Regions from separate parts of the Halobacillus sp. Marseille-Q1614 genome, predicted to be linked through region 2. Evidence: predicted binding sites of a transcription regulator. Region 2 holds the regulator's gene; the other holds the start of a gene.
The links. The regulator LexA, encoded in region 2, represses DNA repair genes until DNA is damaged. The targets are predictions, from matches to a motif close to CGAACATATGTTCG.

Region 1: the regulator LexA is predicted to act here: its motif matches at 1,894-1,907, upstream of ruvA (Holliday junction branch migration protein RuvA).

What each region holds. Positions count from the first base shown of each region.
Region 1 is NZ_CADDWH010000001.1:930,405-938,530, forward strand. Features, by position in the region: gene HUS26_RS04545 (YhcN/YlaJ family sporulation lipoprotein) at 59-616, shown strand; gene HUS26_RS04550 (YebC/PmpR family DNA-binding transcriptional regulator) at 698-1,450, shown strand; gene HUS26_RS04555 (BofC N-terminal domain-containing protein) at 1,521-1,847, shown strand; gene ruvA (Holliday junction branch migration protein RuvA) at 1,962-2,573, shown strand; gene ruvB (Holliday junction branch migration DNA helicase RuvB) at 2,594-3,595, shown strand; gene HUS26_RS04570 (DUF2905 domain-containing protein) at 3,601-3,792, shown strand; gene queA (tRNA preQ1(34) S-adenosylmethionine ribosyltransferase-isomerase QueA) at 3,816-4,841, shown strand; gene tgt (tRNA guanosine(34) transglycosylase Tgt) at 4,866-6,002, shown strand; gene yajC (preprotein translocase subunit YajC) at 6,020-6,283, shown strand; gene HUS26_RS04590 (TIGR04086 family membrane protein) at 6,357-6,740, opposite strand; gene HUS26_RS04595 (ArsB/NhaD family transporter) at 6,864-8,126, shown strand, end outside.
Region 2 is NZ_CADDWH010000001.1:1,334,091-1,342,216, forward strand. Features, by position in the region: gene tkt (transketolase) at 1-921, opposite strand, end outside; gene HUS26_RS06725 (DUF896 domain-containing protein) at 1,103-1,336, opposite strand; gene HUS26_RS06730 (recombinase family protein) at 1,413-2,072, opposite strand; gene lexA (transcriptional repressor LexA) at 2,387-3,010, shown strand; partial or broken gene HUS26_RS19985 (transposase) at 3,149-3,498, shown strand; gene HUS26_RS06745 (TetR/AcrR family transcriptional regulator) at 3,822-4,430, shown strand; gene glnA (type I glutamate--ammonia ligase) at 4,486-5,817, opposite strand; gene HUS26_RS06755 (MerR family transcriptional regulator) at 5,839-6,243, opposite strand; gene HUS26_RS06760 (methionine gamma-lyase family protein) at 6,356-7,588, opposite strand; gene hflX (GTPase HflX) at 7,601-8,126, opposite strand, start outside.

The DNA.
Region 1 (8,126 bases), 400 kb from region 2:
TTTAACAGACTAAAACATTCTTCTTTGCTCCATAGTAATGGAAAAGGAGAATGTTTTTATGTGGAAAATTATTGGATTTTTAACAATAGCGGCCCTTTCTTTAATGGCCTGTAATCAAGACGTACCAGAAAAAGAAGAGACAGCACAAGAAGAGTTGTATCAGCCTATGGAATATTCAGAAGATGAAGGAAAGAAAAAGGGTACTCAAATCCCAACAGGGGAAGACCAGTATTTTAAACGTTCTGCCCAGGAAGAAATGAAAGAAAATAAGTACTCAGAAACGACAAAGTCGCATGATAATCCTTTTAACAATGAGGATGCCATGTTAATTACCGAGAAAGTAAATGAACTGAAGGAAGTCACTTTAACACAGACTTTTACAAATGGGGAAAAAGCTTTTATAGCTGTAAAAGTAAATCCGACAGACCGAAGGGATAAAGACATTGAAGAGAAAATTATTAAGAAAGCAGAAACGGTTACGGATCTGCCTATCGTAGTATATACGAACATCAATGCCTGGAATCAAAAGAAAGAAGAAGATAACAGGCGAATGGCGACAGAAGCTCCTGAAAAAATAAAACAAAGGATTTCTGACTTTTTCAGTGGAAATAACTAAAAAGTAACCCCGTTATCAAACAATAGCTTTTGTGATATATTGGTAAAGGAAAATGATTCGCTCCAGGGGAGGAGATTGCCTATGGCAGGCCATTCTAAATGGAATAATATTAAACGCCGAAAAGGCGCGCAGGACGCTAAAAAGGGCAAAATATTCATGAAGAACGCCCGTGCCATATTTATGGCAGCCCGTGAAGGCGGCGGAGATCCGGAAATGAATTCGAACCTTCGTCTCGCTGTAGATAAAGCAAAAGCGGATAATATGCCAAATGACAATATAGATCGAGCTATTAAAAAGGCGACCGGTGACTTGGACGGCGTAAACTACGAAGAAATCACGTATGAAGGCTACGGCCCAGGCGGTGTAGCTGTCATGGTTAAAGTCTTAACCGACAATAAGAACCGGACGGCGGCTGAAGTTCGCCATGCCTTTAATAAAAATGACGGCAACTTAGGGGAAAACGGCTGTGTTTCTTTCATGTTTAATCGTAAAGGTTATTTGGTGATCGACCGGCAGGAAACTGATGCAGATGAAGAAGAATTGCTTCTAGAGGTTATCGAAGCTGGTGGTGAAGAACTCGAAACGAGTGAAGATCAGTTTGAAATTTATACATCACCCGAAGATTTTGTTGACGTTAAGACAGCACTCGAAGAAAATGGTTATAAATTTCAAACAGAAGAAGTAACAATGATCCCTGCGACCTATACACCGCTTGCAGAAGCCGGCGTTGAAAAAATGCTGAAGCTTATCGATACGCTGGAAGACAATGATGATGTACAGGAGGTTTATCATAATCTCGATGCAGATGAAGATGTACTAGAAAAGCTCTCCTAATTCTCTCTTATAAAAGCTGTTGCTTCTGAACATACTAGAAGTAACAGCTTTTATATTAGGGGGATGCAAGATGCAAAGTTGGCTAGTAATTTCGGTCTTATTTATCAGCTCATTCACCTTTACCGCCAATGAACCAGTCCGCGAGGTGAAAAACCACAGCCTGGCCAGTTCAGCTGTCACAAAAGAAGACAAAGCTGTTCCGGCTTTTGTCTTAAGAGAGCCGCTGGAGTTAAAGGTCATTTTAAATACTTATGAAAATGACAATTTAGTGGATACAAAAGAAAAAGTAGAAACCATCTGGGCGATGGAGGACTTCTGGGCACAGTATGACGGATGGGTTGTCGAAGATCAAAGAACGGGACAAATCACGTTTAAAAGAGAGTTAGAAATAGCTTAATAAACGAAAAACACCTTATTTAATTTAAGGTGTTTTTTCACTTATGCGAACATGTGCTTGTGTGTTACAATTAAAGTTACTATAATAACGCAGAATAAGAGGGATATACGAAAAATGATTGCATACATCAAAGGGAAAGTTTCAGCTGTTGAAGAGGATGGGATTGAACTTGAGACCCAGGGCATCGGCTATGAAATTCTCTGCCCCAACCCCTATCAGTTCGAATTACATAAAGAAGTTAAAGTACACACTTATCACTATATTAGAGAAGACCAGCAATCTTTATACGGGTTTAAGAAAAAAGAAGACAAGCTGCTTTTTGCTAAGCTGCTGAATGTTTCAGGCATCGGTCCTAAAGGTGCACTAGCGATTCTTGGAAGCGTCAGTGTGCCTGAATTTGTATCAGCGATTGAGCAGGAAGATGATAAGTATCTTACCCGCTTTCCAGGGGTTGGCAAGAAGACAGCCCGTCAGATGATATTAGACCTTAAAGGAAAACTTGTGATATGGCTTCCGGATGAAGAGAATGAGCAAACGATCTTCTACCAGGAAGACTTAACTTCAAGTGAAAAACGCGAACGCATTAAAGAAGCTCTCGAGGCATTAAAAGCACTGGGCTATTCAGATAAAGAATTAAATAAAGTCCAGCCAGAGCTTGCGAAAGCTAAAGAAGCAAATGTAGATGATTATGTAAGACAAGGTTTACAGCTGCTCCTTAAATCCTAGCAGAAAGGAGAAGATCACACGTGGAAGAACGAATGATTTCCGGAGAGTTGCAGGGCGCAGAAGAAGAGATTGAATTAAGTCTTCGTCCTGAAACGTTAAATCAATATATTGGACAGGATAAAGCGAAAGAGAATCTCAGCATCTTCATCCAAGCCGCCAAAATGAGAGAAGAGCCGCTTGATCATTCACTGCTTTACGGACCGCCCGGCTTAGGAAAAACAACGCTCGCTTCCATTATTGCGAATGAAATGGGCGTGCAGTTTAGAACGACTTCCGGGCCTGCTATTGAAAGAGCAGGAGATTTAGCGGCGATTTTATCCTCATTAGAACCGGGGGATGTTCTGTTTATAGATGAAATTCACCGCCTGCCCCGTTCGGTAGAAGAAATCCTATATCCGGCGATGGAGGATTTTTGTTTAGATATCGTCGTTGGGTCAGGACCGAGTGCCCGCTCTGTAAGGCTCGACCTTCCTCCCTTTACTTTAGTCGGAGCGACCACAAGGGCCGGTTTGCTGTCCGCGCCTTTACGCGACCGTTTTGGGGTTCATTGCCGCCTGGATTATTATGATACAGCAGCGCTGCGTTCTATTGTTGAACGGACGGCTGATATTTTTCATGTGGGCATTGATCACGAAGCGGCCGTGGAAGTAGCCCGGCGTTCAAGGGGAACACCAAGAATAGCGAACCGCCTGTTAAAGAGGGTAAGAGATATCGTTCAGGTGCGCGGTGAGGATACAATCACAATTCCAACAACGCAAACGGCGTTAAAAATGCTGCAAGTTGATGATGAGGGGCTAGACCACATTGACCACAAACTGCTCGTCGCTATTATCGATCAGTTTCGCGGCGGGCCTGTGGGACTTGATACTCTCGCAGCCACTGTTGGAGAAGAATCGCAGACAATTGAAGATGTTTATGAACCCTTCTTATTGCAGCGGGGATTCATCCAGCGGACGCCAAGGGGGCGGGTCGTTACCCCGAAAGCTTATGAACACTTTAACCGGGAGGTGCCTGGCTCTTGACGGGCATGGGTAAAATCTTTATTGTTATAGGGGTTGTATTTATAGTCATAGGTCTGATATGGAATTTGTTCGGTCGCCTGCCTGGAGATTTCACTTTTAAAAAAGGGTCAGTGACTGTTTATTTCCCGATTATGACCTCGATTATTGCAAGTATTGTTTTAACACTAATATTTTATATAATAGGAAGAATCAGGTAATTAGAATGGGAGTATAGTATCTTATGGATATTAAGCAGTATGATTTTGATTTACCGGAAGAGCTGATCGCTCAGGTTCCATTAAGAGATCGATCTTCCTCTAAGTTAATGGTGCTCGATCGTAAGAAAGAAACGATTAATCATCGCAGTTTTAAGGATATTAAAGAGTATCTTAAAAAAGGAGATTGTCTCGTTTTAAATGATACGAGAGTATTGCCGGCAAGGCTTTACGGTTCAAAGGCGGAAACCGGAGGAAAAGTGGAAGTGCTTCTTTTACATCAGGGATCGAACGACGAATGGGAAGTTCTCGTGAAACCTGCGAAGAAAGTAAAACTAGGCACAAAGATTATTTTCGGGGACGGTCAGCTGACAGCAGAGTGTACAGAGATTCAGGCGCACGGGGGACGGAAAGTTCGCTTTTCGTATGAAGGTATTTTTCTTGAAGTTCTTGAAACACTAGGTGAAATGCCTCTTCCTCCTTATATTAAGGAACAGCTTTCAGACAGAGAGCGTTATCAGACGGTTTACGCGAAAGAAGAAGGTTCTGCGGCTGCTCCGACAGCAGGACTCCACTTTACCAATGAATTATTAAAAGAGATTGAAGATGCCGGCGTAGAGATTGCTTACTTGACCTTACATGTTGGCCTTGGGACTTTCCGGCCGGTAAGCGTTGAGAATGTAGAAGACCATGAAATGCATGCAGAGTTTTACCAGCTCAGTGAAGAGACAGCGGCCCAGCTGAGAAGGATCCGTGAAAATGGCGGGCGGGTCATCTCTGTTGGAACCACTACAACTCGCACGCTTGAAACGATTATGAGAGATTATGGGCGTTTTCAGGCCTCTAGCGGCTGGACAGACATCTTTATCTATCCTCCTTATGAATTAAAAGCGATCGATGGGCTGATCACTAATTTTCATCTGCCGCAGTCGACGCTGATTATGCTGGTCAGCGCTTTTGCATCAAGGGATTTTATTCTAGAAGCTTATCGTACGGCTGTAGAAAAGCAATATCGGTTTTTTAGCTTTGGCGATGCAATGTTCATTCGCTAGGCTGATTGAAGAAAGGAAGTAAAAATGGCTATTACTTATGAATTAATTAAGACGTGTAAGCAGACAGGAGCTCGTCTGGGCCGTGTGCATACGCCGCACGGTTCATTCGAAACGCCGATGTTTATGCCTGTAGGCACGCTGGCTACCGTTAAAACGATGAGTCCTGAAGAGCTTGAGGAAATGGGAGCTAAAATTATCTTATCCAATACGTATCACCTCTGGCTTCGCCCGGGAGAAGATGTCGTTGAGGAAGCGGGCGGACTTCATAAATTTATGAATTGGGACGGTTCAATTCTCACTGATTCTGGAGGGTTTCAGGTTTTCAGTTTAAGCGACCTGAGGCAGATCGAAGAAGAGGGCGTTCATTTTAGAAATCATATCAGCGGAGAGAAGTTGTTTCTTTCTCCTGAAAAGGCGATGCAGATCCAAAACTCTTTAGGAGCAGATATTATGATGGCATTTGATGAATGCCCTCCTTATCCTGCTGAGTACGATTATATGAAGAAGTCCGTAGAAAGGACAAGCCGCTGGGCCGAAAGATGCTTAGAAGGTCACAAACGCCCTGAGGATCAAGGACTGTTTGGAATCGTGCAAGGCGGAGAATATGAAGATTTGCGCCGTCAAAGCGCAGCCGATTTAACTTCTCTTGATTTTCCGGGATATGCAATTGGAGGTCTTTCGGTAGGTGAACCTAAAGATGTCATGAACCGCGTACTGGACTTTACAGCACCTCTTCTGCCTGATCATAAACCTAGATATTTAATGGGAGTAGGATCACCCGATTCCTTAATCGACGGATCGATTCGCGGTGTCGATATGTTTGATTGTGTGCTTCCAACAAGGATTGCGAGAAATGGGACATGCATGACCTCTCAGGGCCGGCTTGTCGTCCGAAATGCTAAGTTCACGAAGGATTTCCGCCCAATTGATGAAGAATGTGACTGCCATACTTGCCGTAATTACAGCCGTGCCTATATCCGCCACCTTGTGAAGGCAAATGAAACATTTGGGTTGAGACTTACTACTTATCATAACCTGTATTTTCTGTTAAAATTAATGAGGCAAGTGCGTGAAGCCATTAGAGAAGATCGACTCGGTGACTTTAGAGAAGAATTCTTTGAGAAGTATGGTTTCAATAAACCAAATGCGAAGAACTTTTAAGAAAGGGGGAAATATGAATGGAAACATTAGTAGGATTACTGCCTATTATTCTAATGTTTGTTATTTTCTATTTCTTGTTAATCCGTCCACAACAGAAAAAGCAGAAAGCTGTACAGCGAATGCAGTCGGACTTGCAAAAAGGAGATAGAATCGTGACGATTGGAGGAATGCACGGTACCATTCATGCGATTGATGAAGGTACGTTAGTGATCAGTGTGCAAGATGGAACTCAGCTGAAGTTCGATCGTTCTTCTGTTCGTGAAAAACTAAATCAAGACTAATAAGAAAGTACTGTTACATACAGGACCTTCTTTATAAAAACAAGAAAAAAATCCCGATTAATTCGGGATTTTTTTAATGCTTTACACTTCTTCTCGGCAGGTTGATTCCAATCATACCGCCAAGCGAAGCCGCCAAAAGGAGACCGCCAAAATAACTTAATTGCGGAACAGAAACCCAGCGGTTTTCAAAAATGACTTGAAATAGCATGATTAACACTACAAAAGTAAGCCCTGTTGTCAATCCGGTAAGCCAGCCTTTCTTTTCTCCTTTATAAGCCGCCATTAATCCTCCGAACAGCAAAGTGCTTAACCCTGCTAATAAGGCCAATTGATTTAAGGTGTCTGTATCCATTGTCGTAAATCTGAGCAGCCCGGAAAGTACTGTGGAAAATAATATCATTAAAATAAGGATCGAGCCTATCCCATAACCGAGAACACCTTGCAGCCATCTCTTCATATTCCTACCCCCTTAATTGCTTGTCTTAATTACTATATGCAAGCATATAAATGAGTTAGAAGCAGATTTAAGAGCGTTTTTTAGTTTATGGCCAATAAATTGACTAAAAAAAGGGGTAGGTATATGACCACACTGCTAACCATATTAATTTTCATCGTTAGTTACTTGCTGCTTATGATGGAAAAATGGAACCGGGCGCTTGTGGCTCTTACGGGCGGCGTTTTGTTACTCATTTGCAATGTGTACGAGTGGGATGATGCGTTTGGCTTTATCGACTGGAAGACAATATCTCTGTTGTTTTCGATGATGGTCTTAGTCTCAATAACCAAAAAAACGGGTATCTTTACCTTTGCCGCTATCAAGCTTGCTCAGTTAGTAAAGGGCAGACCGATTCCTTTATTAGTTGTTTCAGGATTATTCACAGCAATTGGTTCGGCTTTTTTAGATAACGTAACGACTGTCCTCTTATTCGTACCCGTTCTGCTTTCTCTTGTTAAGCAGCTTCAGCTCCCGGCATTTCCTTATTTACTCACTACTATTTTCGCATCCAATATCGGAGGAGCCTCTACGCTTATTGGAGACCCTCCCAATATTATGATTGGCCAGGCCGTGAATCACTTTACCTTTCTTTCTTTCATTAATCATCTAGGGCCTGTGACTCTGATTGTTTTAATTTTCACTTTATGGATCCTCATGTCTATCTTCAAAAAGCAGCTAACGTACGATGAGAGAAGAGCCCAAACATTTATGGAGATGGATGCCAGTGAACATTTAGTAAGGAGTCCCCTTCTTTACAGGTCTGTTGGTGTACTTCTTCTGACCATTTCCGGATTTATGCTGCACCCTTTTATTCATATGGACCTGACTACGATTGCTGTAACGGGAGCCCTGCTGTTAATGTTTCTAACGGATAATGAAATAGATGTAGAGCAGGTATTTCACGAAGTTGAATGGGTGACTTTATTTTTCTTTATCGGGTTATTTATGCTTGTCGGCGGATTGGAAACGGTAGGGTTAATTGATGAGCTGGCAAGAGGGATTGTCTGGATTTCTGATGGAGACCTCCCGTTTACGTCCATGCTCATGCTCTGGACATCTGGAATATTATCAGGGGTGGTAGATAATATTCCATTTGTAGCTGCGATGATTCCTGTCGTACAGGAACTTCAAGGGTATGGCATGATGAATGTCGATCCCATCTGGTGGTCACTTGCTCTTGGAGCTTGTTTAGGAGGGAACGGTACTTTAATCGGTGCCTCAGCCAATGTCGTGGTAGCAGGACTTGCTGCCAGTTACAGGGAGCCTATTCCTTTCTTTAAATTTGCTCTTTACGGAGTGCCGATTCTCTTCTTATCTTTAATTATCAGTACTTTCTACATTATGATC
Region 2 (8,126 bases):
CTTCTCGCCATTAGCCTGAACTTTATCTTTAAAGTCCTGATATACTTCTTCAGGCACATGGAAAGGCTCGTCGTGGCCCCACTTATAGTATTCCTTCGCTGCAGTTGCCTCTTCTTCCCCTAGCGGAGCACCGTGAGAAGCTGATTTACCAGATTTATTCGGTGAACCATAACCGATGATCGTCTTCACTTCGATCATTGTCGGCTGGTCTGTATTCATTTTTGCCTGTTCAATCGCTTTAGCAATACTGTCTGTATCTGTTCCGTCTTCTACACGGATTACCTGCCAGCCATAAGCTTCATAACGCTTTTCAACGCTTTCGCTGAAGGAACGGTCAAGATCCCCGTCTAAAGAGATATCATTGGAGTCATAAAGAACAACGAGTTTTCCTAAGCCTAAGTGTCCGGCTAATGAAGCAGATTCCTGAGAAACACCTTCCATTAAGTCACCATCACCGCAGATTGCAAAAGTATAATGATCGACAACATTGTAATCATCACGATTGTATTTAGCCCCAAGGTGAGCTTCGGCCATAGCCATACCTGCAGCCATAGCAAGACCCTGACCTAAAGGTCCTGTCGTCGCTTCCACCCCATCCGTGTGACCGAATTCAGGGTGTCCAGGTGTTTTAGAATCCCACCGACGGAAATTCTTAAGATCTTCAATAGTTACCTTATATCCTGATAAGTGAAGCAGGCTGTATAGAAGCATAGAGCCGTGCCCCGCTGAAAGTACAAATCGGTCACGGTTAAACCAATTAGAGTTTTTCGGATTATGATTCATGAACTGTGTCCACAAAGTATAAGCCATAGGTGCGGCACCCATCGGCATCCCCGGGTGTCCAGAGTTTGCTTTTTCTACCGCATCAATGGTAAGAGTTCTAATCGTATTAATCGAAGTTTGTGCAAGGCTGTTTGCCATTTGTTTAGTTCCCCTTTCTGGTTTCGTATGTAACAAGTATTATCCTATAATGAAAAACCGCTTGTGACAAGCAATGTTACCGAAAACTCGCGAATTTATGCATTTTTCTAACAAAAATTCTCAAATCCACCAGGAAATAATAAAAATTCCGCACCTCATCAAGGTGCGGATGATTTAGGGTTTAGTGTTTCTTTTCTTTTTCCTGCATGTCTTTCAGTTTTTGAGGGGTTACATCTTTGCCGTTAGGGTCAACGATTTTCATCCCTTTTAACTGATTTTTAAAAGACTTTCGTACATTTTTTAAATATTCTTGACGAAGGTCCTGCTGTTCCTTTTTCTCAGCTTCGGTTAATCCCTTATCTTTTGATTTATGAGAAAGCTCGTTAATACGCTCCAGCTTTTCATTCGTAAGCATGCGCCATTCTCCTCCTTTATAGGATCAAATGAAAAAGACAAGAAGCTTTCTTCTTAAGCCTCTTGTCCTCCTTATTTTAACGGTTTTCTTTATCGTTTTCAAGCGAGATAAACTCTTGATACCTGCGGTGCACGGTGGCTTTTGAAACATTATACCCGAGCCCCCTCAAAGTGGCTGCTATTTCATGGAAAGTAAGCTTGTTTTTTTTAAGCCTGACTACTTCCTCGACCGGAAATTCCAGCCGCTCCCGTCCAGGCGATAAATGCTGGTTGGACAGGTTTTTCTCAGGAATATACCCTTGTTCAACCGCCCGCTTCATCCCGCGTTTAATTTTCATATTATGTATCTTCCGCTGATACTCTTCAACAATACCGACGATTTGTAAAACCATCGAATCAGACTCCGACATCTGCATTTCCCCATGATCCGTTAACGTAAATATTTTTATGTTAAGTTTATGAAGCTGATGAAACAAAGCTATTTTTGTATTTCCTCGCCCGAGCCTCGTTTCATCCTGAATCATGAGAATATCTGCTTCCTCTCTTGAAAAAGCTTCAAGCAAGCGGAATACTCCTTCTCTCTCAATGTCATATCCGCTCGCCTGTTCAGATATACACTCAATGACTTCTATAGAATACTTCTCAGCCAATGACTCAAGCTCCGCTTTCTGACGAGCCAACGAAGTCACCTGCTCTTCTTTTTCTGTGCTCACCCTGCAATATAGAATCGCCTTCACTTCTTCTCCCTGCCTTACTATATCTATTTATTTGATAAGCGTACTATACACTCGTCACCATAGAATAGTAAAGAAAAGCCAGGCTCGCAATAAATAATAGAATATAAGTGACATCCAGCATAGACATTTTATTAAACATAATACCAACCTCCGATTCGAACTTTTGTTCTTAGAAACATTTGTTCGCTTTTTATAACTTTATTATATACGAACGTTCGTTCTTGTCAATGGTTTTTTTCGAACGCTTGTTTGTATTTTTAAATCTATCATGATAGAATGTATGTAATTAAATCCTATGTTCGAGGTGTATAAATATGAATAAACTTTCTAAAAGGCAGCAGGAAATACTAGATTTCATTAAAGAACAAGTGTTACTTAAAGGTTATCCGCCTTCAGTAAGAGAGATCGGCCAGTCTGTCGGATTAGCATCAAGCTCTACTGTTCACGGGCACTTATCACGATTAGAGAAAAAAGGATTCATCCGCCGCGACCCGACGAAACCTAGAGCCATTGAAGTTATCGAGCTTGAAGAAGAGAATGCCATTCCTAAGAGCGAAGCAGCTTATGCTCCTGTTATTGGTAAAGTTACGGCAGGTTCGCCTATTACAGCGATCGAGAATATCGAAGAATATGTCCCGCTTCCTGACACACTGGCGGGTCCTGAGGACACTACATTTGTTCTTGTCGTTCAAGGAGAAAGTATGATTGAAGCCGGAATTTTAGATGGAGATATGGTAATTGTCAGACAGCAGACAACAGCTAACAATGGAGATATAGTTGTCGCAATGACAGAAGATGAAGAAGCAACGGTAAAGCGTTTCTTTAAAGAAAGTAATCATATCCGCCTACAGCCGGAGAATGCCACAATGGATCCCATTATCTTGAATGATGTGAGTATTTTAGGTAAAGTCGTAGGTTTATATCGGACGGTGCATTAAGTTTAAAAGATTCCCTTTCACTACTTGCAGAAGGGAATCTCAGGCTGTCGAGAAAGTTCTCGACAGCCCTATTTTTTTGGTCTTTTTCAAAAATTTGATCTCTTTATGCCCTGAAGATAGATTTCTTTGGAAAAGGTGATTCCTTTGTTCCAATTAAGAAATGATCGGCAGATTGAAATGGAAATGGTAACGTTAGAAGGGCTTGTGCCCGAAGACCAGATTGATCAATACATAGATTTCTCCTTTACCTAGAAAAAGTACGTCCGTTTTATTCAGAAGACAATGGTCGTCCATCTCTTGATCCTCTTGTGCTATTCAAAATGAGATTCATCGGTTATTTGTACGGCAGCAGTTCCGAGCGTGAGTTAAAAAGACAGATTCAGCCTATGTAGCTTATCGCTGGTTTTTTGGGGTTGAACTTAACTGATCGTAAGTCTCATCACTCCACCATTAGCCTGAACCGTCAAACACGATTTAAAGAAGCTGAATGGTATTACCTATTAGAATGAAGAATTTAAACGCAGGAGGTCGCCATACGCTTTCCCTTCAATTGAAAACCATGCTTTAAATTTGATATGCCGAAAGCCCAGGTTTTCATTTTTTATCAGCTTGTGATTTTGAGTATCCGCAATGCAATACCATAAATACAAAAAGAAGGCATTAGAGGAAAATAGAAAAGATCTGCGTACTCCATTTTTTAAGGGGTACATTTTTATTAAATTAACATGACTAGTGTCAATGACTATAGTCATTGACTTGAATTAATGACTTCAGTCATTTATAATTCAGCTAAGAAGGGCGGGTTATAACAATGAAAAACAAACTTTCCTCACGTCAGAAAAAAGCTCTCCATACTAGAAAATCTCTTGCGGAAAGTGCGGTTAAATTGTTTAAGGAAAAGGGATATGAAAATGTTAACGTCGAAGACATCACACAGCTTGCAAGGACTTCCAAGGGGTCTTTTTATACGTATTTCAAGTCAAAAGATGAGGTAATTTTAGATCACTACATGCAGATTGATGATGCTTACGAAAAAGCATTAACGGAGCAGCCCGACGGCCGGTCAAATGAAGAACAGCTTTTAACCGTCTTACAAGCAGGCTTATTATTTTCTGAGAATCTTGGACATGAATTCTTGTCTATTGTTCTTTCTAATCAGCTTACTGCAAATAACGAGGAATCGTTAATTATAGGTAAAGAAAGAAAACTATATCCAATAACCACTAACATTATTGAACAAGGAAAAACGAGCGGGGAATTCAGATTTTATGGACCTACCGAGGACTTTGTAGAAATGACACTACTATTTTATCGCGGGCTGGTTTTTGAATACTGCCTTATGAAGGATCCGGAAATCAAACTCACCCTCTATGCTGCAGAAAAAATAAGAACCTTTATACGAAAAATGCTGATCAGCTAGCTTTCGCCTTTTTAGAGGAATAAAAAACTGGATGCCTCGGCATCCAGTTTTTTTATTAATACTGCTGAATATATTGTTCGCGTTCCCATGGGTGAACTTGTGTACGGAACATGTCCCATTCGATTTCCTTCGCTTCTACAAAGTGTTCGAACAGGTGCTCACCTAGAGCTTGAACCATAATTTCGTCTTTTTGAAGTTCTTCTAATGCATCATAAAGAGTGGCTGGCAGGTCTTGTACACCGTGAGCCTCACGCTCTTTTTTATTCATCACATAAATGTTGCGGTCTACTGGAGATGGAGCTTCCAGTTTGTTCTCTACCCCGTCAAGTCCCGCTGCAAGCAGTACAGCCATCGCAAGGTACGGGTTAGCGGCAGGGTCAACACTGCGCACTTCGATACGTGTGCTTAGCCCGCGTGAAGTCGGCACACGTACAAGCGGGCTTCGATTCTGGCCGGACCAGGCAACATAACAAGGAGCCTCATAACCAGGAACCAGACGCTTGTAAGAGTTAATTGTAGGGTTCGTTACAGCTGTAAAGTTTGTTGCATGCTTGATGATTCCAGCCGTGAACTGGTAAGCTACCTCTGAAAGCTGCTCTTTTCCATTTTCGTCAAAGAAAGCATTCCCGTCTTCGTTAAATAAGGACATGTTTGCGTGCATTCCTGATCCGTTTACACCGAACAGCGGCTTAGGCATAAATGTCGCGTGAAGTCCGTGCTGACGGGCAATCGTCTTAACGGCAAGCTTAAATGTTTGAATATCATCACAGTGCTTGACCGCATCGGAATATTTAAAATCAATTTCGTGCTGCCCAGGAGCTACTTCGTGGTGGGAAGCTTCAATTTCAAAGCCCATTTCCTCAAGCTCAAGTACAATATCACGACGGCAGTTTTCACCTAAGTCTGTAGGTGCAAGGTCAAAGTATCCGCCTTTATCGTTAAGCTCCATAGACGGCTCGCCTTTTTCATCTAATTTAAACAGGAAAAATTCCGGCTCTGTCCCAATGTTGAATGCGGAGAAGCCAAGCTCTTCCATTTTCTTAAGGTTACGCTTTAAGTTATAACGAGGGCATCCTTCAAAAGGAGTTTTGTCTGGATTATAAATATCACAGATAAAACGGGCTACTTTCCCTTTTTCAGATGACCACGGGAATACAACGAATGTATCCAAGTCTGGTACTAAGTACATATCAGATTCTTCAATTCGAACAAATCCTTCAATGGAAGACCCGTCAAACATCATCATTCCGTCTAATGCCTTGTCTAACTGGCTTACTGGAATTTCTACGTTTTTAATAGTTCCCAGCATGTCAGTAAATTGAAGACGGATAAATTTTACGTTTTCTTCATCAATCTTTTTGAAAATTTCTTCTCTAGTTAATCCCATGTTACTCCTCCTAATTATGATCTAATGAAAGAACCTAGACATTTCTCCTTGTCTTAGACTCATCTTCCCTTGTCTTCCCGCAGTGAGTAATTCATGCTGCAGCATACGGCGAAGTTCGCGGTCTGTCAGTTCGTTATGAACTTCCTCCACGACTTCTTTATCGTATTCCTCATTCTTCGGCTGCTCAGTTATAGAAAGCACTTGCTTAATACCTGCCATATTTACACCTTTTTCGATAAGAGCTTTTATCTCAAGAAGGCGGTCAACATCATTAAAAGAAAACAGGCGGCGGTTGCCCTCCGATCTAGCTGGAGTGACAAGCTTGTGCTGTTCATAATATCTGATTTGCCGAGCAGAAAGATCAGTCAAGGATTGGACAATTCCCATAGGGAACAACGGCATGGAACGACGAATTTGATCACTCATCGACAGCCACCCCCAAAATGAAATTCTACTTTTATTATACGTGAGACCGTTTTAATGTCAACATATGTTACAAAACTTCACATCAAAATTTTCAAAAAATTATCCAGACTTCCTATTCTCTATCTTCCAGTGCCTTGTGCACCGCTTCTGTAACGGCAATTTTGACATGCGCATAGGTTAAGCCACCCTGGACAAAAGCCATATAAGGCGGTCTAATCGGGCCATCTGCTGTTAACTCGAGGCTTGCTCCCTGAACGAACGTACCCGCCGCCATAATGACGTCACTTTCATAGCCCGGCATCGGGCTTGGATATGGAGTTACATGAGAATTGATCGGTGATGAAGCCTGAATCGACTGACAGAATCTTATCATCTGTTCTTTCGTTTGAAAGCTGACGGACTGGATAAGATCTGTCCGTTTATCATTAAATTTAGGTGAGGTTTCAAAACCTAATTCATCAAGCAGTTTAGCTGTGAACACAGCTCCCTTTAACGCTTCCCCGACAACATGCGGAGCCAAAAAGATGCCTTGGTACATTTCCTGCAGCGTATTTAAGCTCGGCCCGGTTTCTTTTCCAAGACCAGGGGCTGTTAAACGGTAGCTGCACTGTTCAATAAGATCGCTCCTTCCGGCAATATAACCACCGACTCTAGCAATTCCTCCGCCCGGGTTTTTAATGAGTGATCCTGCAATCAGGTCAGCTCCGATTTCTACCGGTTCTTTTTCTTCTACAAATTCTCCGTAGCAATTGTCAACAAATATAACAACGTCTTCCCTTACCGATCGTATGTATGTGATGATATCTTCCAACTTATCAATCGTAAATGAAGGCCGGTCGGCATACCCTTTCGAACGCTGGATGGCGACAACTTTCGTTTGAGAATTTATCGCCTCCTCGGTCTTATTTAGGTCTATATCTCCTTGGGACAGGAGAGGAACCGACTGGTACCTGACTCCAAAATCACTAAGAGACCCAGTGTCTTTGCCGCCCGCAGTTCCTATTACTTCTTCAAGCGTATCATAAGGATCACCGGTAATGTATAAGAGCTCTTCCCCAGGGCGAAGCACTCCGAACAAAGCTGTTGTAATCGCGTGGGTGCCGGAAATTAGTTGCGGACGGACAATTGCATCTTCCGCTTTAAAAACCTTCGCATATAAAGCTTCGAGCGCATCTCGTCCATAATCGTCGTATCCGTACCCCGTCGTCGGGTTAAAATGCGAATCGGAAATTTTTAATTCCTGAAAAGCCTGCAGCACTTTCGCCTGGTTTTTTTCCACTTTTGCTGAAATCTGCTTGTGATATGGAGCGATTGTTTCTTCCACGTGTCTAATGATGTCTTCCATAAATCATACTTCCTAACTCATAAGATTTGTTTTTAATGGATGCTTCGGATGAATATAACCTTCAACCTCATATCCTTCTTTTGTTTCATTGAATTGAACTGAAGTAACGATACTTTGCCCCTTCAGCTGTTCTAATTTCTTCCCTTCAGATGCATGAACGAACACTTTGTACACCTGCCAGTCTTCAATAAGCACCTTTTCGATTTTTTCGGCAAGCTTCATAATATCGGCCGGATCTTTTACGCTTACTGTGATGGAAGGGTTTGTCGGCGGTATAAAATCGCCTGTAAGCAAATCCCTCTTATTATACACCGTTAACGTTGGCAGGTGGTCAGCCTGCAGGTCCTTGAGGAGCTGATGAACTGTTTTTTCATACTCGGAATAATCAGGATGGGAGGCGTCTACCATATGCAAAATAAAATCCGCTTCGGTCACTTCTTCAAGTGTTGATCGAAACGAAGCAATCAGCGTTGTCGGCAGGTCCTGAATAAAACCTACAGTATCAGAAACAAGTACTCGGAGCCCAGATGGCAGTCTG